Regions from separate parts of the Ferrimonas sp. genome, predicted to be linked through region 3. Evidence: riboswitches for the same ligand, from Rfam matches in the RefSeq annotation. Region 3 holds a riboswitch; each other region holds the start of a gene.
The links. A riboswitch is a leader RNA that binds a small molecule or an ion and turns the genes downstream of it on or off. The one in region 3 is predicted to bind lysine.
Positions count from the first base shown of each region.

Region 1: another riboswitch for lysine. It lies ahead of ACN0RV_RS11985 (Na+/H+ antiporter NhaC family protein); the one in region 3 lies ahead of ACN0RV_RS04730 (Na+/H+ antiporter NhaC family protein).
Region 2: another riboswitch for lysine. It lies ahead of lysC (lysine-sensitive aspartokinase 3); the one in region 3 lies ahead of ACN0RV_RS04730 (Na+/H+ antiporter NhaC family protein).

Region 1 covers NZ_JBLXDO010000012.1:39,307-46,886, reverse strand. The annotation lists gene ACN0RV_RS12010 (O-acetylhomoserine aminocarboxypropyltransferase/cysteine synthase family protein) at 1-490, opposite strand, end outside; gene ACN0RV_RS12005 (hypothetical protein) at 714-1,583, shown strand; gene ACN0RV_RS12000 (manganese-dependent inorganic pyrophosphatase) at 1,648-2,553, opposite strand; gene ACN0RV_RS11995 (hypothetical protein) at 2,952-3,104, shown strand; gene ACN0RV_RS11990 (YeiH family protein) at 3,081-4,022, opposite strand; lysine riboswitch at 4,277-4,475, shown strand; gene ACN0RV_RS11985 (Na+/H+ antiporter NhaC family protein) at 4,568-6,154, shown strand; gene lysA (diaminopimelate decarboxylase) at 6,156-7,403, shown strand.
Region 2 covers NZ_JBLXDO010000027.1:14,157-21,736, forward strand. The annotation lists gene ACN0RV_RS17695 (SPOR domain-containing protein) at 1-1,070, opposite strand, end outside; gene ACN0RV_RS17700 (Hpt domain-containing protein) at 1,256-1,618, shown strand; gene arcA (two-component system response regulator ArcA) at 1,671-2,390, opposite strand; lysine riboswitch at 2,901-3,077, shown strand; gene lysC (lysine-sensitive aspartokinase 3) at 3,140-4,510, shown strand; gene ACN0RV_RS17715 (S8 family serine peptidase) at 4,578-7,580, opposite strand, start outside.
Region 3 covers NZ_JBLXDO010000003.1:110,948-118,527, forward strand. The annotation lists gene ACN0RV_RS04715 (acetoacetate--CoA ligase) at 1-1,043, shown strand, start outside; gene ACN0RV_RS04720 (LysR family transcriptional regulator) at 1,376-2,305, shown strand; gene ACN0RV_RS04725 (thymidine kinase) at 2,427-3,005, opposite strand; gene ACN0RV_RS04730 (Na+/H+ antiporter NhaC family protein) at 3,141-4,724, opposite strand; lysine riboswitch at 4,814-5,011, opposite strand; gene ACN0RV_RS04735 (FAD-binding protein) at 5,101-6,027, opposite strand; gene ACN0RV_RS04740 (electron transfer flavoprotein subunit beta/FixA family protein) at 6,027-6,776, opposite strand; gene ACN0RV_RS04745 (H-NS family nucleoid-associated regulatory protein) at 7,088-7,486, shown strand.

The DNA.
Region 1 (7,580 bases), on a different contig from region 3:
CCCGTAAGTTCACCACATTGCCCGCCGGGTTACCGATGGACTCACAGAAGATCGCCTTGGTGTTGGCGTCGATGGCGGCATCGAAGCCGTCGAAGTCATTGGCATCCACCATACGCACTTCGATGCCCTGCTTGGGCAGGGTGTGGGCAAACAGGTTGTAGGTGCCGCCGTAGAGCTGGCTGGTGCTGACGATGTTGGAGCCCACTTCACACAGGGTCTGGATGGCGTAGGTGATGGCGGCCATGCCCGAGGCCAGGGCCAGTGCGCCGATGCCCCCCTCCATGGCGGCAACCCGCTTCTCCAATACGTCTGTGGTGGGGTTCATGATGCGGGTATAGATGTTGCCCGCCACCTTGAGATCGAACAGATCGGCCCCATGCTGGGTATCGTCGAAGGTGTAGGAGGTGGTCTGGTAGATGGGGACCGCTGCCGCCTTAGTGGTGGCTTCCGACTCGTAGCCGTGGTGCAGTGCAAGGGACTCCAGCTTCATACTTCTACTTCCTATTTTTTCGGGATGAACAGATTACTTTATCACCAACTTGGTGCAGATAAATAGTCGCTTTGGTTAAATAACTATTTAATCTGATTATGGTGAAACAGAACCATTCTCTCCTTCTTACAGTTGCTTACCCCAGGTTGCGCCTCCTTACCCTTGGCCAACTGGCGGCGGGTTAGTCTCAGTTTGACCCCACCTAAGACACTAAGGAGCCCCAGTGAAGCAACCGACCCTTCTGGCCCTGGCGACCGCCCTGGTCCTGGCTGGCTGTAACGGCAGCAGTGGTAACAGTAACAGCAATAACAACACCGGCAGTGGTGGCACCACGCCGCCGACCACAGGCGAGTCTGCTCTGGAGAAAGCCCTTCCCCTCTCCATCGATGTATTCGGAGTGACCATTCGGGCCACGGCGAACATCGATCGCACCAAGATGTTGCACGCCGCTCAGGTGATGGCCCAGTACCTGGACAACGATGAAAACGGCCTGGTGGATAACGAGGCGGTGGTGGAGAAGCTGGTGGCCAGCAAGGCGACTCTGGTGATGGTGCCCAAGGAGTCTGACATGGAGGCGTTGGGTGACAAGCTGGATGGTCAGGGGACCGTTCAGGATCTCTATGGCGCCGAGGTGCATCCCGGTGGTTCCAAGCCCGGCGTTTTCGATGCCACCTTGGAGGAGGTGCTGCACCTGATCACTCATGGTGGTTATTCTCAGGTGTACCCCAAGATCTTTGGCGAAAAACCGGAGAGTCAGATTGCCGATGCCATGGACCAGGCCCGGGGCGGACGTTTTACCGCCATTCCCGCCAAGTACCCGGAGGGGGCTTGGTACACCTATGACGACAGCACCTGTGACTACAGTTGCATGGTGACCGAGTACACCTACTGGGCGCTCACCTCCCTGCTGGGGGCTCAGGCCTTCGAGGGACGGCTGGAGGAGATTCAGCAGGAGTGGAAGCTCAATACCCCGGAGAAGGTTCAACTGGGGGACCCGGCGGCTTATACCCTGCTCACCAACGGCGAGTATGGCCTGGCCACCAAGCTGCCTGATGGCAACTACAGCTATAAGACTTTCACCATCAAGGAGTAGTCAGCCTTTTCGCGACAGCATAAAAAAACCGGCCTGATGGCCGGTTTTCTGTTTTTGGGTCGGCTTAGCCGGCCAGCACCTGGGTAACCCAGGGCAGCATCTGCTTCTTGCGGCTCAGGAAGCCGGCGAAGGTCAGGCTGTCGCCGTTGGCAGCCTTGAGGGTGTCGGCCAGAGGGCCGGCAACCAGCAGACGGGTCTCCTCGGAGCGGATGTTGGTCAGCATCAGTGCCGCCAGATCCAGGCCCTTGTCGGCCACACGCTGGTTCATCACCGCCTGCATCTCTTCGAGAGCGTGCTCCACCTGACCATAGTCGGCCAGCTCCAGCTGACCCAGGGTGGTGGACTTACCGGCGATCTCGTAGTTCTTCACGTCCTTGTCCAGCAGTGCTTCGGTGGACAGGCCTTCGACATTGGTCTTGGCAGCCAGCAGGTCGGCCAGGAAGGACTCCACATTCACACCGGCCAGAGGGGCCAGCAGCTCGACGATTTCGGCGTCGCGGTCGGTGGTGGTGGGGGACTTCAGGCCTACGGTGTCACTCAGCAGGGCACCCAGCATCAGGCGGGCGATGGGCTGGGTGATCTCAACTTGATGGATGGCGAACAGCTCGAACAGCACGGAGGCGGAGGAACCCAGAGGCATCAGCCAGGCTTCCAGAGGCGCGGCGCTGGTCAGGGTGCCCAGGCGGTGGTGATCGACGATGCCCACCAGGTCGGCGTCGTTGATGTCATCTGGGGCTTGCTCAGCTTCGCTGAAGTCCACCAGGTATACCTGCTCGCCTTTCAGAGGCTTCTCCAGCAGCGGAGGCAGTTCAGCACCGGCGAAATCGAAGATGAACTGAGTCTCACGGCTGACTTCACCCAGGCGGAAAGGGGTGGCGTCTTTGCCACGGGCGGTCAGCCAGTGGGCGGCAATCACGGCAGAGCTGACGCAATCGCTGTCAGGGCTCTTATGGCCAAATACGTTGATCATTTGGGGATCCTTTTAACTACTTCGGCCCCACAGCGGGCCAGTTCCGGACAGAGAGGCGGCTACTATAAAAATCCCCGCCAGGTGTGTAAAGCCCGGTGGCGGATTAAAGCTAGGACTCCCTGAATTTGGGGCCGGTAAAGATGCGTTTTGGCTCGCCGCATTCCAGGTTGTGGTGAGCCTGATGACGTAAGGCCCCCTTTCTACTTGGACTACGGACTGGCGCTGAGGCTGAACATGTTGGAGGGCTGGCTGGTTTCAAGCCGAAGATCGGCTTCGGCACGTAGTTATTAATATTTAGTTTTATATAGCTTTTGGGAATATAACAGTCGAAATGGCGTTTGATGGCTGCTGGCCTGGATACCATGATGATCCCCTGAAAATGCGCAGAGGATTGGGTAATGAGACAGGGGGCATTGTGGTTGCTGTTGCCGCTGATGGCGGTGGTGGCCCTGACCACGGAAGGGATGATCAGGGCGACACTGGAGCTGCTGGGCTTCGTTGCTGTGCTCGCAGTGGTGCTGGGTGCCTCAGGCGAGAAGGTAGAGGAGTGACACCGAACTGATGGCCAGCCACAGGCCCACTCCCAACATCAGCGGTTTTGGTCCCGCCTCTCTCAGTCGGCGGGCAGTGATGCCGCAACCAATCAGGAACAGACAGACCACCAGCAGGCGTTTGCTGGCCCAGAAGACCCCCTCCCATACCGGCGCCATCTGCGGCAGCAGATGGGCCACACCTATGGCCACACAGTAGTAGAGAATGAACATCGGCACACTGAGTTTGCGGCTTTGACTGCGGAAGGCCAGGGCACTGAGGAAGGCCACCGGGATGATCCACAGGGCCCGTGCCAGCTTCAGGGTGGTGGCGGTGATCAGCGCCTGATCCCCGTAGGCTCCGGCGGCCCCCACCACTGAGGAGGTGTCGTGGATGGCGATGGCACTCCAGATGCCGAACTGCTCCTGGCTCAGCCCCACCAGATGGCCGATTACGGGAAACAGGAACAGGGCGACGGAGTTGAGCACGAACACGGTCGCCAGGGCCAGGGAGACCTGTTTGCTGTCGGCGTCGATGGCAGGGGCCACCGCCGCAATGGCACTGCCGCCACAGATGGCGGTGCCCGATGCGATCAGGTGACCGGTCTTACTGTCCAGTTTCAGTGCCCGGGCCATCAGGGTGCCCAGGGCCAGGGTTCCGAAGATGGTGACGACGATGATGCCCAGACCCGCCCGGGTGGCTTCGATGGCCTGATCCAACTGAATGCCGAAACCCAGGCCGACGATGGAGAAGGCCAGGAGCTTCTTGGCCAGGGCGCCGGTGTTCACCCCCTTGGGGATGGCGCCCAGGCTGGCGGCCACTATGCCCAACACCAAGGCCATGGGAGAACTGATCACCGGCAGCAGGCAGACCAGGGCAGTCAGCCAGAACAGGGCGTGCAGGGGCCGGGAGAACAGTTTTGGGCTTGGGTGTGACATCAACGGGCTCTCGTCTGTGAAAGGCGCTCAGTATAAGGGGATGACCAAACGGTGACGAGATCCCGATCACGCTTTTTGCCCTGCCTGATGCTCAATCTGCCCAGGAAGCCGGGATGTAACCTCCTCTGGCTAAAAGTGACTGTTTTGTGGGTTTTGGGCGGGAAACTGGTCTAAATGCCGGTTTCTTAACTTTTTACTGGCGTTCGAAACAGATTCTGTTATAGGCTGTAACACACAGATCGTTACCCGCACTGGGTAACAGTAGAGGCGCATCGCCTATCAGTATCTCGAATTAGGGTGACACCCGATGAGGTCGAGAGAAAGGAGTCGATGCCGAAGTGGCAGGGGCGTCATCCCCGGTCGCTGGGGCTGTATCTAACAGGTGCAGCACTGCCATGGTAAATCCCAAACGGATATTGGGGATTGAATTTACTGTGGAGCGCTACTGAAGGACGTCGTCACCCCTTTTCTCTCCCGTGGGTGGCGTCCGTGGCACATCGCCACTGTCAGCAGCCTCCATCGTACTTATAAGACAAAGAGAAACGATGGCTTTAATCAGTTACGCCGATTCGGCACTTTCTATTCTGCCTCCCGTGGCCGCCATTGGCCTGGCAATTGTAACTCGCAGAGTGTTGCTCTCCCTGGGTCTGGGGATTCTTCTGGGAATCATCATGCTGGCGGATTTTGCTCCCTCGGTGGTCCTGTCTGAACTGACCTCCCGAGCCAGCGGCCTGGTGTGGGACGGTGACGGCTTCGCCAGCTGGAACCTGTATACCCTGGGCTTTTTGATGACCATGGGGATCCTGATGGCGCTGATCTCCGTATCCGGCGGTACCCGGGCCTTTGCCCGTTGGGCCCGTCGCCGCATCCGTGACCGTCGCGATGCCCAGCTGATGACCCTGTTCCTTGGGGCGGTGATCTTCATCGATGACTATTTCAATGCCCTGCTGGTGGGCAACGTCGCCCGGCCGGTGACCGATCAATACGGCATCTCCCGGGAAAAGCTGGCTTACTGCATCGACTCCACCTCTGCGCCTGTGTGTGTCGTCTCCCCCATCTCCACCTGGGGGGCTTACATCATGTCCTTGCTGGCGGCTCTGCTGGCCAGCCATGGGCTGACCGAGATGACTGCCTTGTCACTGTTTGCCCAGATGATCCCCTTCAACCTCTATGCCCTGACCGCCCTGGCCCTGCTGCTCTGCGTGGTCTACTTCCGCCTGGATATCGGCCCCATGGCGGCGGCGGAGCGCCGGGCCCAGGCCGGAGAGCTCTGGGATGCACAAAAGGGTACCCCTGCCGGAGAAGATTTGGGGCTGGAGCAGGCCCGTAGCGGCACCGTGCTGAATCTGGCAGGTCCATTGGTGCTGCTGGTGAGCCTGGTGGTGGGTTTGATGTTGTTCTCCGGCGACATGGCGCTGGAGGCCGTCGGCGAACCCTTCGCCCTGATTGCTGCCCTGGAGAATGCCGACGGTGCCTGGTCCATGGCGACCGCAGGCAGCATCACCATAGTGATCACCGCTCTGGGGATGATTGCCCAAGGGGTATCTCCGGCGCTGATTGGCCGCGCCATCATCAAGGGGATGCACTCCATGCTGCCTGCGGTCTACATCCTGTTGATGGCCTGGAGCATCGCCGGGGTCATTGCCGACCTGGAAACCGGCAAGTACCTGGCGGGTCTGGCGTCTGAAAGCCTGCCTCAGCCTCTGCTGCCGGCCTTGGTGTTCTTGATCTCCGCCGCCGCGGCGTTCTCCACCGGCACCAGCTACGGCACCTTCGCCATCATGTTGCCCATTGCCGCCAACATGGCGCTGGCCCTGGAGCCCTCCTTGTTGGTGCCTGCCCTGTCTGCGGCTCTGGCCGGAGGGGTATTTGGCGATCACTGCTCCCCCATCTCCGACACCACCATCCTCTCCTCCACTGGCTCCGCCTGCCATCACATGGATCACGTGGCCACTCAGCTGCCCTATGCGGTGATGGCTGCGGGTCTGGCCCTGGCAGGTTATCTGGTACTGGGCTTTACTGGCTCTGTGGCCGCCGGATTGCTGATCAGCTGTCTGGGCCTGATGGTTCTGGTGGGGCTGCTGCGCCGCCGGGAGGGTGGAGAGAACCACTACCAAACTGAAAGGGCTTGATATGGACTACTTCAACTACAGAGACGGACAGCTGATGGCAGAGTCGGTTTCGGTGTCCGAGGCCGCCGAGCGTTTCGGTACGCCATGTTACCTCTACTCCCGGGCCACCATCGAGCGCCACTGGCACGCCTTCAGCGATGCCATGGGTGGGCGGGATAACCTCATCTGTTATGCGGTGAAGGCCAACTCCAATCTGGCCATCCTCAACCTGATGGCCCGCATGGGGTCAGGTTTCGATATTGTGTCCGGCGGTGAGCTGGCCCGGGTGCTTCAGGCCGGAGGCGATCCCGCCAAGGTGGTGTTCTCCGGAGTGGGGAAAACCGAAACCGAGATGCGCCAGGCGCTGGAAGCGGGCATTCTCTGCTTCAACGTGGAGTCTGAATCTGAGCTGGAGCGCCTGGATAGGGTGGCTGGCGAGATGGGGCTTCAGGCCCCGGTGTCTCTGAGGATCAACCCCGACATCGATGCCAACAGCCACCCCTACATCTCCACTGGGTTGAAGCAGAACAAATTCGGTATTCCCTGGGAGCGCGCGGTGGCGGTCTATCGCCGGGCCGATGAGCTGCCCAACCTCAAGGTGACCGGCATGGATTGCCACATCGGCTCCCAGCTGACCGAGGCCCGCCCCTTCGTGGAAGCCCTGGAGCGCCTGCTGGGGCTGATGGACCAGTTGGCAGAGCAGGGCATTGAGCTGGAACATCTGGACCTCGGCGGTGGCCTTGGGGTGCCCTATACCGACGAGACGCCGCCCAGCCCCGCCGAGTACGTGAAGGCGCTGTTGCCCAGCCTGGGCGACCGTCGGCTTAAGCTGATCCTGGAGCCTGGGCGGGCGATCATGGCCAACGCCGGCATTCTGGTGACCAAGGTGGAGTACCTGAAACAGGGCGAAGAGCGCGATTTTGCCATCGTCGATGCCGCCATGAACGACCTGCTCAGGCCCAGCCTCTATGGTGCCAGCCAGCAGATAGTGCCCGTGATTCCCCGTCCGGACGAGGAGCGAATCTACGACATCGTCGGCCCGGTGTGCGAAACCGGCGATTTTCTCGGTAAGGAGCGCCATCTGGCGCTGGCCGAAGGAGACCTGCTGGCGGTGCGTGGTGCCGGTGCCTACGGCTTTACCATGGCGTCCAACTACAACAGTCGCCCCAGGGTGGCCGAGGTGATGGTGGACAACGAGCAGTTGCACCTGATTCGTGAGCGGGAACCCCTGGAGCTGCTGTGGCAGGGGGAGCACACCCTGCCAGTCTGAGGCTGACCCTAAGAGCCCGCTTCTGCGGGCTTTGTGTCGAACCCCTCCCGCTTAGATCGTGTGCCCCCCTGTTCGAACCAGTGGGGTGATGGTACCGTTCTCCTGGTTTTTTCCCGGACGCGCCGCGACATCGTCAGGGTCACCGCAGATGACGGAGCGCCGCTGCACCCACCCTCA
Region 2 (7,580 bases), on a different contig from region 3:
ACCGTGCGCCGCCTCACCAGGTACTCGCCATTGGGGCCGAACAGGTGCAGCTCAAACAGGTTGGAACCCTCGAGCAGGGGCAGGTTGCTGAACTGGTAGTGGTTGTCCTGGTCTGCGGTGGTGACTCGCATCAGGGCGCCGTTTCGGTAGAGGTTGACCGACCATCCTTCGGGGGCGTTGCCTTCGATGACGGTGCGGCCAAACCTGGCCTGGTCCCGCTGTTGGGCATTACCGAACACCACCCCCTGACCCTCTATCTGGCCGTGGATCAGGTTGTCTCCGAAGTAGCGAACGTCCCCAACCTGGTATCCCCCCAGTTGAAAGGGCATCAGTCCGTCCAAGTCGCCAAAATCCCGGGAGATGCGCAGTCGGAAGCGTTCATCCTCTCCCTGGGTGCGTCCGGCGCTGAACTCATAGGAGTGCATGGCCAGATCGCCCTGGGCGAACAGGTTGAACATATAGTCTTCGGTGACAAAGTCCTCACCGGCCAGATCTGCCTCCCCCTGCAGGTAGACCAGGGGAGGGGTGGAGAGCCGATAGTCATGGGGGTGCTGAGGGTCGAAACTGGTCTGGGTCAGATCCTTCTGTTCATTGGGATCCGCGGTGACCTGATTCAGGGTGATCGCCTGGTCCACCGCCGGCATGGGGATGACCCCTGACGCATTGATGGTTTGGCGCAGGTTCTGAATGTTGAGGGTTAAAGGCAGCAGCTGCTGGATAAATTCCGGTGGCAGGTAGATATCCAGGTTATTCCGCCCCCAGATCATCTCAGGTGCCACGGTGATCTGCTTGAGCCCTCGCCTGGCCTTGTCCTGATTGAGGTCCAGCATCAGGTTGGCGTTTTCTCCCTGGATCCAGCCGGAGGCGGTCAGGGCATGGGGGTCTACCTTGACGTCGATGCCCAGTGATGCAGCCAGCCCCTGAAGGGGCAGCAGCAGCTTCCCCCGATAGAGGTAGACGGGGAGCTGATCGGTCAGCTGGACACCTCTGGCGTGAAGGGTGAAGGGCCGAAGATTCTGATTGGGAAGGTCTATCTCTTGGGAAAAGGCGTTAACGCCGTAACAACTCAACAATCCTGACAGAATTAGGCTAACAACTCGCATCAAACCAACTACGTTCGGTATATAACTGCCGGCGATGATAGCACCATTCATTCAGATTCATGGGTGTAAAACCAATAATTTACAATGGTTAAATTGTCCTGCTGTGATAACCTGTTTCTCTTAGGATGTGATGAGTTAGATGGAGTGTACGCATGACGGACGCAAGTACCGCATCGCTGGATCTGCAGACCCTGGATGCCTATTGTGCTGCCATTGGTGCGGCAACCCTGCTAAAGAGTGTGGTGGTGTTTGAGCAGATGGCGCCTGAGTACCTGCAAACCATGGCTGCCGCCATGCATAGCAAGGACAAGCCTCTGTTGTGCAGTGAAGCTCATAAGTTGAAGGGAGCCGCAGGCTCCGTGGGATTGAAACGAATTCAGGAGTTGTCTCAGCAGCTTCAATGTGGCGATCTGCCTCAGTGGCAGGAGGGTCATGAGCAGTGGTACCAACAGATTGAGCGGCACCTGGAAGAGGATGTGGCCAGTCTCAAGCAGTACCTGAGCCAACGCAGTTGAATCTGAGGTACAAAAAAAGCCGCTGAGAAGCGGCTTTTTTTATGGCTGAAGCTTACTGGTTTTCCAGCTGGCCACAGAAGCGGTAACCTTCGCCGTGAATGGTGGCGATGATCTCCGGAGTCTCAGGGTGGCTCTCGAAGTGCTTGCGGATACGACGGATGGTCACGTCCACGGTACGGTCGTGGGGCTTGAGCTCACGGCCGGTCATCTTCATCAGAAGATCCGCACGGGAGAGGATCTTGCCCGGGTTCTCAACGAAGTGCAGCATGGCACGGAACTCACTGCGAGGCAGTTTGAAGGGCTCGCCGCTGGGGCTGACCAGAGAACGGCTGTTGATCTCCAGGGACCAGCCATTGAACAGGTAGTGTTCCACCTGAGGCTTCTCTTCCGGTGCCTTGCTGGAACTGACGATGCGGTTCAGCAGGTTGCGGGCACGGATGGTCAGCTCCCGAGGATTGAATGGCTTGGTGATGTAGTCATCGGCACCGATCTCCAGGCCGAGAATCTTATCAACTTCATTGTCACGACCGGTGAGGAACATCAGGGCGATGTTGTTGTTCTCACGCAGCTCGCGAGCCAGCAGCAGACCGTTCTTACCTGGCAGGTTGATGTCCATGATCACCAGGTTCACCTTGTGCGCCTTGAGCACATCGTGCATCTCGTCGCCATCTACGGCCTCGGATACCAGGTACCCTTCTGCTTCAAAAATACTTTTCAGTGTGTTTCGAGTGACGGCTTCGTCCTCGACAATCAAGATATGTGGATTTTGCATGATCAGCTACCTAAAGCCCATTTTAAACCAACCGTCCTGAACGGAGTCTCCCTCCATCAGGACAAGAATGCCTATGCAAATTCCTTTTCGGCGTGTAATAGCCCGATGCGCTAGCATTGGGGGAGCAGGACGAATTGGGATTCGCTCTGTTCATTTGAAGTTCCCAAAATACCGTATTTTGGCTCAAATGTTATCCGCAAATGTTAACAGAATCCGATTTCTGCCGAATGTGTCACACTTTATGAAACTCACGGATGATTTTTGTTTCGGTCTGTAAGTCCGAACGCCTAAAGGTGTCTGTAATGATAGACGAATTACAGTATTGTGCCCCGGCGGTAACAGCCCAGAGGCGGGTTGGGCCAGTTAAAACTGTGACCCGTCCTCCCGTAACGGGAGCTGAAGGGGTACATTACTTACTCAATCGTTTGACATTAAAACTGCATTAAGGTTTAGTGTCTGCAACCCTTTAGGTTTAGTTTTAACCAGACTCCCTGTCTGCAAGCTGAACCCAGGGCCAGAAGAGGTGCACTGCCCAGGCAGTTCCGGTGAGAGGGTCGGTCCTTTAAGACACGGAATCAGGGGGAGCAGTGCCGAGAGGGGGCCGGCGGCCGATCGCCACTCCTTCGGTCGATGGGGCTGAATCCCCATGACTGTCACCGTAAGATGTGGTGGAGAGCTTCTGGTCGCTTACGCCGTACCCTGCGTGTTGTCGATCCAGACTCTTCGAACAGTGATACAGGTTCGAAGTCATGAATAATCCTATACCTACCTTAACCGTCGCCAAGTTCGGCGGAACCTCAGTGGCCGATCTGACGGCGCTGAACCATTGTGCCGACATTATTCAGTCGGACTCTTCTGTCCGTCTGGTGGTGGTCAGTGCCGCCGCTGGCGTGACCAACCGTCTGGTGGAGCTGGCCTCCGGCAATCTGGACGAGCCCCGTCGACAGCTGTTGCTGAGAGAGGTGGCGGCCATCGAGTACGCCATGCTGGATCGCCTGGAGAACCCCGCCACCATTGCCGCCGAGCTGGATGCCCATCTGGCGGAGATGGACAGGCTCTCTAAAGCCCTGAGTGATCAGCCCGGCTGCGCCGAGTCCATGGACAGGCTGCTCTCCATGGGGGAGCGCTGCTCCTCGCTGATGATGACCCAGCTGCTCAGTCAGCGCGGGGTGGCTGCTCGCAACTTCGATGCCTGCCAGGTGATGCGCACCGATGACCACTTTGGCCGTGCTACGCCGGAGATCGGTGCCATAGGCCGGCTGACTGCGGAGAAGCTGGCCCCTCTGCTTGAGTCTGCGGTGGTGGTGACCCAGGGGTTTATCGGCAGCGACAGTGCCGGGCGGGTAACCACCCTGGGGCGGGGCGGGTCAGATTTCAGCGCCGCGCTGATGGCGGAAGGGCTTGGGGCAAAGACTCTGGCGATCTGGACCGATGTCGACGGAATCTACAGCTGTGATCCCCGAGTGGTGTCGGACGCCAGGCCCATCGAGGAGCTGAGTTTCAATGAAGCGGCGGAGATGGCCACCTTTGGCTCCAAGGTGCTGCACCCAGCCACCATATTGCCGGCGGTGCGCAGTGGCACTAGCGTGTTTGTCGGATCGACCCGGGCCCCGCAGCAGGGTGGCACCTGGATTCGCAATCGCTGCGATAGCAAGCCGGTGTTCCGGGCCCTGAGCCTGCGGCGCCAGCAAACCCTGCTGACCTGCCACAGTCTCAACATGCTTCACGCCCAGGGGTTCCTGGCGGAACTGTTTGCCATCCTGGCCCGTCATCGAATCTCAGTGGATCTGATCACCACCTCCGAGGTGTCGGTGGCCTTGACTCTGGATCAGACCGGCTCGGATTCCAGCGGCCGTGCACTGATCTCCGACGCACTTCTGGAGGAGCTCTCCCCCCTGTGCCGGGTGGAGGTGGAGCAGGATCTGGCGCTGGTGGCGGTGATCGGCAATCACATTGCCCATACTGCCGGCATCGGCCTCAAGGTGCTGGACGCCATGTCAGGCAGTAATGTGCGGATGATCTGTCAGGGCGCCAGTGCCCATAATCTCTGCTTCCTGGTGAGAGGGGAGGAGGGGGAGGCCGTGGTCCGGCGGTTGCACCAGAGCCTGCTGCCAGCCTAAGCGGCAAGCCGGCCTGAGAGACAAAAAAGGGGAGCCAGATGGCTCCCCTTTTCAGTTCAGGTTTGGCTTAAGCCAGCTTGCGGCGGCGCAGCAGTGCCAGGCCGGAGAGGGCCAGAGCCAGGAAGCCGAAGCTGGAGGAGTCGCTGTCTCCACCCTGGGCTTTGGTCATGGTGACCACCACTTCGCCCTTGTTGCTTTCAAGCTCACCATCGCTGGCCATCACACTGAAGGTGGCTTGCTTGCCGGCGCCGTCAGCAGGCAGGGTGAACTGGACGCGACCGCCATTGGTGCTGAAGGAGACGGCGTCACCCCCGGTCTGTTCAACGCTCCAGCTGAGGCTGTCTCCATCCACATCGCTGCTGATGCTGCTCAGTTCCAGGTACAGGTTGGTGCGAGCGGCACCGGAGAGCTCAGTGGTCTCGGCAACCACAGGGGCATCGTTTACAGCGGCAACGTTCAGCATCACCTGGGCTTCACCCGCAGGCAGGTCACCATCGATCAGGGTGTAGCTGAAGCTGTCACTGCCGTTGAAGTCCTTGTTGGGGGTGTAGGTGAAGGTGCCGTCATCCGCCAGGGTCAGGGTGCCGTTGGCTGGCTCAGACTTGATGGCAGGAGTCAGGTCTCCAGTGCTCTCAACGCTGAACTGGCGAACGGCCATCTGCTCGATGCCACCGGCAGCGGCGGTCAGCTCAACCAGTTTGGTGGCGCTGTCGCTGTCGTTGTCGGTCACGGTGAACTCCATGGCGGCGTCTTCGGTCACAGCGATGCTGTCATCGGCAGCGGCGCCGGTCTCATCCAGCATCAGCTCGAAGCTGAAGTCGATGTTGCCACCGGCCAGGCCGGAAACATTGTACAGGTCGTCGGCTGCAGGGGGGGTGCCGGTACCATTGAAGTGCAGGTTCACACCGGCGGAGGCGTTGCTGTTCTCCGCACCAATGGTCAGAGCCGCTGGCAGGCTGTCCACCTTGAGGTACTGGTAGAAGACACCTTCATCTTCGGTCAGGCTGATCCACACCTGGAAGGTGTAGCTGTTGTCGGAGCTGTCGCCGTAAACCTTGGCTTCGGCCCACTCAACCACCAGCCAGTCAGGGCCGGAAGCCCCAACGATGGACCAGTAGACGTTACCGCCACCGGCGGTGTCGGTATCGCTACCCTTGAGATCCAGATCGGTCCAGAAGGGCGCCAGGATGTTGTTGGGCTGGTTGGCGTCGGGCAGTTGGCGGTTCAGCCAGGTCCCCGAAGTGTTGCCACCACCCACCAACACGATGCCATTGGTGGATACGGTCACATAGTCGTACTCCTGACCCAGGTACTTGAATTTCAGGTCAGCAACAGACAGATCCAGATTGAAGGCGGATTCATCACAGCTACCGGAGCAGGCGGCCGGGCGGCCGGCGGCGCTGGGGCTGTAGCCCAGGCTGGCGTCGATCTTGTTGATCAGCACCTGGGGCTTGCCCAGATTACCGGCCCAGGTGATGGTGCCGTGGTCTTCGTTCACGTTGTAGCTGGTGGTGGCCGCGCGGTTGCCAGCCAGCTTGGCGGAATCTTCCACCATGGAGGTGCCCTGAGGCAGCTTGGCGGTGATGGTCACCAGCTGGTCTTCGCTGAAATCGGCGTTTTCGAAGTGGGTATCGATGCTCACAGACTTGTCAGAGGTGGTGCCATCGGCGGTCACGGCGATGTTGCTGCCGGTGGCGTCCATGTTCTGGATCACCAGGGGCAGGTGGGCCTGATCGTCGTTGATGCGCACCTGGCCAAACAGCCAATCGCCCTGCCCAGCCAGACTGCCGTCGACGGTGAAACCGATCTTGGCACTGCCACCGCCGGCCAGGGTGATGGCGTCCACGTCGAAGTCGATGTCGGCACCGCTCAGAGCGCCACTGAGGTAATAGGTCTTCTCGTCGCTGCCCGCATCACGCTTGTCGTAGAGGTGGAACTCAAACTCACACTCCTTCACACAGGCGGCATCCACCAGGGAAGGCTTGGAGAAGGTGATCTCGGCTTGGATGGCGTTGGCCACCTCCAGACGACCGGCACCGGCGTCGAAGGCGTCGGCGGCGGTGACCGCGTCATCTTTACGCAGGCCGGAGTCCTTGGTGGAGGAGGTCAGGGCGGTCTTGATGTCCACCGCAGACCAGTCCGGGTGTGCCTGCTTCATCAGGGCGGCGGCGCCGGCCACATGGGGGCTGGCCATGGAGGTGCCACTGATGGCGGCGAAGGTGGCGCCGTCGCTGCCCGGGTCATCCACAGACCAGGCTGAGAGAATGTCGGTGCCCGGGGCAGCCAGATCAGGCTTGAGGATGCTGGAGTCGCCGTTGGGGCCTCGGGAGGAGGTGCCGGACTGGATGTCGGCGTAGTCGGAGTTGACCAGGGCCTGGGTGGCCTGGCCGACGGTCAGGTTGATGGCGCTGTCGCCGGCGCCTTCGATGGCGGCGACCACGGCGGTGCCGTCGGCCTGATCAATCATCACCGAGGGGATGGTGCCATCGTCCATGGACATGGTGATGGGCTGACCGGCGCGGTTGTTGTACACCACCATGCCGATGGCGCCGGCGTCGGCGGCGTTGCTTGCCTTGTCGCTGAAGGCGCAACTGCCGCGGCTGATGACGGCGATGGCGCCTTTAAAGGCGTCGGCGTCGAAGGGGGCGCACCCTTCGACGTTGTCGGCGTCCACAAACAGAGCAGCCTTGGCCGGAGCGGTCAGATCCCCATCCAGGTCTGCCAGGCGAGCCTCGCCGGTGCTCTCCACGGAGACGGCATCGCTGACGGAGCCGATGGACACCGGCTTGGCGAAGAATCGGCCGTGGGTAAAGTTGGCCACGGACAGACCGGACTCGATGCAGGAGGGGCAACCGATGGACTGGGCGCCCTGGCTGCCGCTGTTACCGGCGGAGGTGGAGACCAGGATGCCGGCGGCTTCCGCCGCTTCGAACGCGTCCACATAGGGGCTGAACGCCGGGTTGGAGCCGGCACCGCCGCCCCAGGAGTTGTTGATGACGTCGGCGCCATCCTTCACGGCCATCTCCAGGGCTTCCAGCAGCATGATGTTGGAACCGGAACCGCCGTGGAT
Region 3 (7,580 bases):
GGGAGGATGTGCTGTTCTACTTCACCACCTGTGGCTGGATGATGTGGAACTGGCTGGTCAGCGGCCTGGCGGTGGGCGCCACCCTGGTGCTCTACGATGGCAGCCCCTTCGCCCCAGGTCCCGAAGTGCTGTGGCAGCTGACGGAGCAGGAGGAGGTCAGTATCTTTGGCACCAGCGCCAAGTACATCGCCGCGCTGGAGAAGGCGGAGTACTTCCCCGCCCGTCACCACAGGCTGGACAACCTCAAGGCCCTGCTGTCTACCGGGTCGCCCCTGGCCCATGAAGGGTTCGACTTTATCTACAAAGAGATAAAGCGGGAGCTGTGCCTGAGCTCCATCTCAGGAGGCACCGACATCGTCTCCTGCTTTGCCCTGGGCAACCCGGCCAAGGCGGTCTACCGGGGACAACTGCAGTGCCTGGGGCTGGGCATGAAGGTCCAGGTGTTTGATGAGCAGGGGCAGGCGCTCCAGGGTGAGAAGGGCGAACTGGTGTGCACCGCCCCCTTCCCCTCCATGCCTGTGGGCTTCTGGGGAGATGAGGACGGCTCCCGCTATCACGACGCCTACTTCGCCCGCTTCGACAATATCTGGGCCCATGGCGACTACGCCGAGACCACTCCACAAGGGGGCCTCATCATCCACGGCCGCAGCGATGCGGTACTCAACCCCGGCGGAGTGCGCATCGGCACCGCAGAGATCTACCGTCAGGTGGAGAAGGTGGAGCAGGTTCAGGAGAGCCTGGCCATAGGCCAGCAGTGGCAGGATGACGTTCGGGTGGTGTTATTCGTGGTGCTTAAGAGTGGATTACAGTTGGACGATAGGCTGAAGCACACCATCTGCCGCACCATCCGCGCCAACACCACCCCTCGACATGTGCCGGCAAAGATCATTCAGGTGTCAGAACTGCCCAAAACTTTATCAGGCAAACTGGTGGAACTGGCGGTTCGAAAAGTGGTGCATGGCGAAGCGGTCAACAACACCGACGCCCTGGCCAACCCGGACTCACTGAAACAGTTCGTCAACATCCCAGATCTGACCAGTTAACACCAAAAACGCGGCCATTACCTGAACTTAACAGGGGTGGCCGCATTTTTCCTATTCCCATCAAAAACTTATACACTAAGTTAAGCTCAAAATGAGTAAAATTAGGGGGTAAAGCAATCATAACTTAAAATGCTTTTTTAATAAAAACATGTAATAAAGCCCCTCTTAAATCAACCGCTTAAAGTTGCAAATGAAAAGTGTGAACTGCCACCTAAGCTGATCTATTGCGCAAATTCGTTACCGCATGTTAGATTCCGCGCCCAGATAGTTATCAAAAATTGACTAAGATTCACTAACAAGACGAAATTAGTTTTATTAACTCGGAAGGTGCCATGCCAGTTTTAATGCGGGACTTTGATTCCATCGATATACGGCTGCTGATCGTCTTCCGCGCCGTGGTGTTCACCGGGAGTCTGAGCAAGGCTGCTCGCAAGCTCTCAGTGACCCCAAGCGCCGTCAGCCAGTCACTGTCCAAGCTGAGTAAGTACTTCAGCCACCCCCTGTTCACCCGTACCAGCAATGGTCTGGAGCCCACCGACTTTGCCATGGAGCTCTATGGTTACGTCAACTCCGCCCTGGATCTGCTGCAAGATGGCGTGGAGAGCCTGAGTGACTTCGACGCCGCCAACAGCAAACGTCGTTTTCGTATCGCCGCCAACCACATCCTGGACCTTATCGTGCTGCACCCGCTGGCACGCCGGGTAGAGTCCTTTAACAACCAGTTGAAGATTACCGTCAACAACCTGGTTGAAGAGGAATCCAAGATCATCGACAGCCTGCAGATCGACAACAACGATCTCTGCCTGGTGGCCCTTAAAGTGGACATGAAGTCCATCATTCAGGAGAAGCTGCTGGAGGAGGAGATGGTGGTGCTGGGCTGCAGAAACAACCCGCTCACCAAAGAGGTGATCGACATGGACACCTATCTGTCCCAGCGTCACGTTCGTTACGCCGTGGGCCAGATTGGCTACAAGATGGGCAACGCCCTCAACCTGGGCTATGTGGATGAGCGTGAGGTGTTCCTGGACACCAATAACCCCTTCAATGCCATGATGATGGCCCAGGAGAGCGACTCTCTGGTCACAGTGTCACGCTGGTTGTGGGAGAAGTATGGCCGTCAATTCGACCTGGCCGAGGTAAAGACCTCCTTCGACATTCCCAAGGTCCCCCTCTACCTGACCTACCTGAAGAAGATGGAAGACAGCAAGGCCAACCGCTGGCTGCGTGACCAGGTCAAAGAGACTCTCAGCAAGATTCGCTAATCTCTCCGCAGGAAAGGACTCCTGCCCTCCCCATCCAGTCCCATTCCCCCCACTCTCATTTCGAAAAGCAGCAGAAAAAGAAACAGCAGCCGAAGCTGCCGTGTCTCATTGTGTCTGAAGCTCAGTCCCAGGCCAGTTCCCTGTAGTGGGTACGGCACATGGAAACATAGCTGTCATTACCGCCGATATGCACCTGGTCGCCACTGCGAACCGGCTTGCCTTCCCCATCCATACGCACCACCATATTGGCTTTACGGCCGCAGTGACAGATGGTTTTCAGCTCCACCAATTTGTCGGCCCAGGCCAACAGATAGTGGGAGCCTTCAAACAGCTCTCCCTGGAAATCGGTACGCAGGCCGTAGCAGAGCACCGGGATATCCATCTTGTCCACCAGATAGGTCAGTTGACGCACCTGCTCCTTGGTCAGGAACTGGCACTCATCAACCAGCAGACAGTTGACCGGCTGCTGCTCATTGCGCTCCTGAACCATCGCCAGGAGGTCATCCTGACGGCGGTAGATCAGCGCATCCGAAGAGAGGCCGATACGGGAGGTCACTTTGCCAACCCCGTAGCGGTCATCCAGACCAGCGGTCATCACCAGTACCTCCATGCCGCGCTCGCGATAGTTGTACGCAGATTGCAGCAGAGAGGTGGATTTGCCGGCATTCATCGCCGAATAGTAGAAGTAGAGTTGAGCCAAAATTCTTCCCCCTGAAAAATTCTCGCACAGTCTAACCAAAAGGCCGGATCTGAACCAGAGTGGACTGCCGGAAACTGTGCGCCGGCTCGCCGCACACACAATGAAATGAGCCCCGCTTAGCGGGGCTCATCATCTTTACTGGGTTACTGCCGTGGCACGATTGGGCGCACACAGGCGTCGCAATACCAGCACCACCAGTAACAAACCCAGAGTCGCGGCGCCAAAGCCCAGGACAACCGAACCTGTGATGCCCAGCACCAGGTAGCCCGCCAGAGAGATCACCGCCGTCAGCACCGCATAGGGCAACTGAGTGGTCACGTGGTCAATGTGGTGACAGCCTGCACCTGTGGAGGAGAGGATGGTGGTGTCAGAGATGGGCGAGCAATGATCGCCAAACACCGCCCCGGCCAGCACAGAAGAGAGCATGGGCAGCATCAGCGCCAGATCAACCGCCTCCGCCATGTTGGCGGCGATGGGCAACATGATGGCGAAGGTGCCCCAGCTGGTGCCGGTGGCGAAAGCGGCAAAACCACTCAGGACAAACAGCAGTGCCGGCAGGGACCAGGCGGGCAGGTTGCCCTGGGCCAGAGACGCCATGTACTCACCGGTGTTGAGATCGCTGATGATGCCGGCAATGGTCCAAGCGAACAGCAAAATGTAGATGGCAGGCAGCATCGACTTGGTGCCGCTGATCACCGCCTTCACCATATACCCCACGGGCACGCCCTGCATCAGGCTGAACATCAGGGTAAAGATCACCCCGGCCAGGCCGGAGTAGAACAGGGACCAGGCCACATCGGTGTTTTCGAAAGCGCCGATCAGGCTGAAGGCTTTGCCATCGGCGGCCAGGGCCTGGTTGCCGGAGAACAGCATCAGAGCCACGGTGATGGCGATCAGGAAGCCGATGGGGGCCACCAGGCCGGCCACCCGGCCGTTGTCCGCTTCAGGCAGATCCAGCTCCTCACCTGGGGGCACGCCGCGTGACTCCTCCCACAGCTGACCGGCACGGGCACGTTGCTCGGCCCGAGCCAGGGCACCGAAGTCCAGGCCAAAGTAGACCACCGCCAGCAGCAGCAGGAAGGCGAAGATGGCGTAGAAGTTCATGGGAACCATCTGGATAAAAGCGCTCAGGTAACCGATTTCCGTCATGCCATGGGTGGTGAGCAGGCCACCAATCAGGGCGATGATGTACGCCCCCCAGGAGGAGATGGGGGAGATCACGCAGATGGGCGCCGAAGTGGAATCGATGCAATAGGCCAGCTTCTCCCGGGACACCTTATAGTGATCGGTCACCGGTCGGGCTACGGACCCCACCACCAGGGTGTTGAAGTAGTCATCGATGAAGATCACCACACCCAGCACCATGGTCATCAGCTTGGCATCACGTCCAGAGCGAATCCGCTTGCGGGCCCAGGCGGCAAAAGCCCGGGTCGCGCCGGAGACGGAGATCAGGGCAGTCATGATCCCCAGTAGCACCAGGAACCCAAGGGTATAGAGGTTCCAGGCGGCGGGCGCCCCATCGTCCCACACCAGGGTCAGGGCGCGGCCAGAAAGCTCGGACAGCGCCGCCATGGGCGAGAACTCTACCAGCATCAGGGTACCCAGCAGGATGCCCAGCCCGAGAGAGAGCAAAACCTTGCGGGTCATAATCGCCATCCCAATAGCAACCAGGGGAGGCAGAAGAGAGAGTGCCGAATCGGCGTAACTAATTAAGGCCATCGTTATCTTATCGTTGTGGATTAGCGATGGAGGCAACTGACACGACTGTGCGTCGAGGGAGGGATATGCAGAGAATTGAAACCCACCTTCCTTTCAGTAGCGCTCCATAGTAAAAAAGCATCCGAGTTCCTCTCGGAATTTACTATGGCAGTGCTGCTCCTGTTAAAAGCAGCCCCAGCGACCAGGGATGATGCCCTGCCCACTTCGGCATCGACTCCTTTCCACCGGCGTCGTCGGGTATCAACCTCGACCGGCGTACTGATAGGCGATGCGCCTCTACCTAAATCGGTACTCGCAAAAAGCGAAGGCGGCATTCTAACCGCAAGTGTCCCTCACTTGTCCGGCAGATGCCGCCATAATGTGAGTCAAGTCACATTTATAACAGTTCCGTGAGCTTAGGAACAGCCTCAAACAGGTCTGCTTCCAGGCCGTAATCGGCAATCTGGAATATAGGCGCGTCCGGGTCCTTGTTGATCGCTACGATCACCTTGGACTCCTTCATGCCCGCCAGATGCTGAATGGCGCCGGAGATCCCCACGGCAATGTAGAGATCCGGAGCAACGATCTTACCTGTCTGGCCCACCTGCAGGTCATTGGCCACAAAGCCTGCGTCCACAGCCGCCCTGGATGCACCGATGGCGGCGCCCAGTTTGTCCGCCAGCTGTTCGATCAGGGCAAAGTTCTCGCCGCTGCCCAGTCCACGGCCACCGGAGATCACCACCCGTGCCGCACCCAGTTCTGGGCGCTCGGACTCAACCAGCTCCTCACCGACAAACTGAGTCAGCTCGTTCGCCTTGACGCTGTCCAGAGCATGAATCTCGGCCGGAGCCTGCTCAGCCACCGCATCAAAGGCACTGGTGCGAATGGTCAGCAGCTTTTTCTCATCCAGGCTCTGCACCGTTGCCAGGGCATTGCCCGCATAGATAGGACGAACGAAGGTATCGTCAGATTCGATGGCAATGACATCGGAGTGCTGAGCAACATCCAGCAGGGCCGCAGCCCGAGGCAGCATATCTTTGCCCTTGGCACTGGCGGCGGCCAGAATGTGGCTGTACTCGCCAGCCAGTTCCACCACCAGGGCGGCCACAGGCTCCGCCATCTGATGGGCGTAAGCCGGGTTGTCCGCCACCAGCACCTTGGTGATGCCGGCAAGCTTGGCGCCCTGCTCCGCGGCGGCCGTTGCCTTATCGTCGGCCACCAGCAGATGAAGGTCCTGACCCAGAGCCGAGGCGGCACCCACCACCTTGGCGCAATCGGCACTCAGGCCCTGCTTGTCTACTTCTGCAATAATGAGGATCGCCATTACACCACCTTCGCTTCATTCTTCAGCTTATCCACCAGCTCTTCCACTGAGCCCACCATGATGCCACCGCTGCGCTCAGCGGGCGCAGCCACCTTCAGCGTCTTCTGATGAGACCCCAGCTGCAGCTCAAAGTCCGCCACAGTCACTGTCTCCAGAGGCTTACGCTTGGCCTTCATGATGTTGGGCAGGGAGGCATACCTGGGTTCATTGAGACGCAGGTCCGCTGATACCACCGCCGGCAGCTTCACGTTCAGGATCTGAATCCCACCATCTATCTCTCGGGCCACCTTAATCTGGTCACCCTCCACTTCCACACTGGAGGCAAAGGTCGCCTGACCCATACCGGCCAGTGCCGCGGTCATCTGAGCGGTCTGGTTGTTGTCGCCGTCAATAGACTGCTTGCCAAAGAGCACCAGAGAGGGCTGCTCCTTATCAATCACCGCCTTGAGCACCTTGGCAACAGAAAGAGGCTCCAGAGCATCATCATGCTCCACCAGAATCCCTCTGTCGGCGCCCAGCGCCATGGCGGTCCGCAGCTGCTCCTGAGCCACCTTGGGCCCAATTGACACTGCAATAATCTCATCAGCGTGGCCTTTCTCCTTCAGCCTTACCGCTTCCTCTACTGCGATCTCGCAGAAGGGGTTGATCGCCATCTTCAGATTGGCCAACTCGACATCGGTCTCGTCTGCCTTAACCCTTACTTTTACATAGGGGTCGACCACCCGCTTAATGGGAACCAGAATCTTCATAGTACGTCCTTTGTTGAGCGCCGGAATCGACTTTGCCTAACACTGCCCACCACTCTAATTACTGTTGACGTTAACGTCAACCTGAACCAAGGTCGCAGGGCACCGATGAAGCGGCGAATCCGCCTCAGGTGAGATTCCAATGACTTTTAAAAAGGAAGATGAACTTTAACAAAAGTAAAATGTCATCATTTGGGAATGCAAAACTCTATTTAAACCCTAAATTATTCGGAATATTTTGCAGACAAGTAATATTTTGCATGCTAGTCTAAACACTGATCTATTTGCACACTCATATTTAGGTTGATTCAACGATGGCTGATTTCCTCGAAATTTTGACTCACGGTCGCCGCTTGAAGGCTCAAGTTAAAGAGCTGGAGCTGGATGAACTGAAAGACGTAATTGCTAAACTTCAAAAGATTGCCGATGAGCGCGAAACTGAAGCTGAAGCTGAAGAAGCTGCTCAAGCCGAGCGTCTGGCGAAAATTGAAGCAATTCGTAAGCAACTGGCCGAAGATGGTATTAGCGTAGATGAGCTGAATGCTCTGGAAGGCGCTTCTCCTCGTCGCAAACGTGCTCCTCGCCCTGCCAAATACCAAATTGAAGTAGATGGCGAGATGATTACCTGGACCGGTCAAGGCCGTACCCCTAAGGCAATCAAGGAAAAGCTGGACCAAGGTCACTCTCTGGAAGAGTTCCTGATCGAGCAATAAACTCGAGTTTCCTGAAAAAGCGGTCGCCATAGGCGGCCGTTTTTTTATGCCTGTTGGAAATAGAGGCTACTGTATCACTTACTGATATAAACTA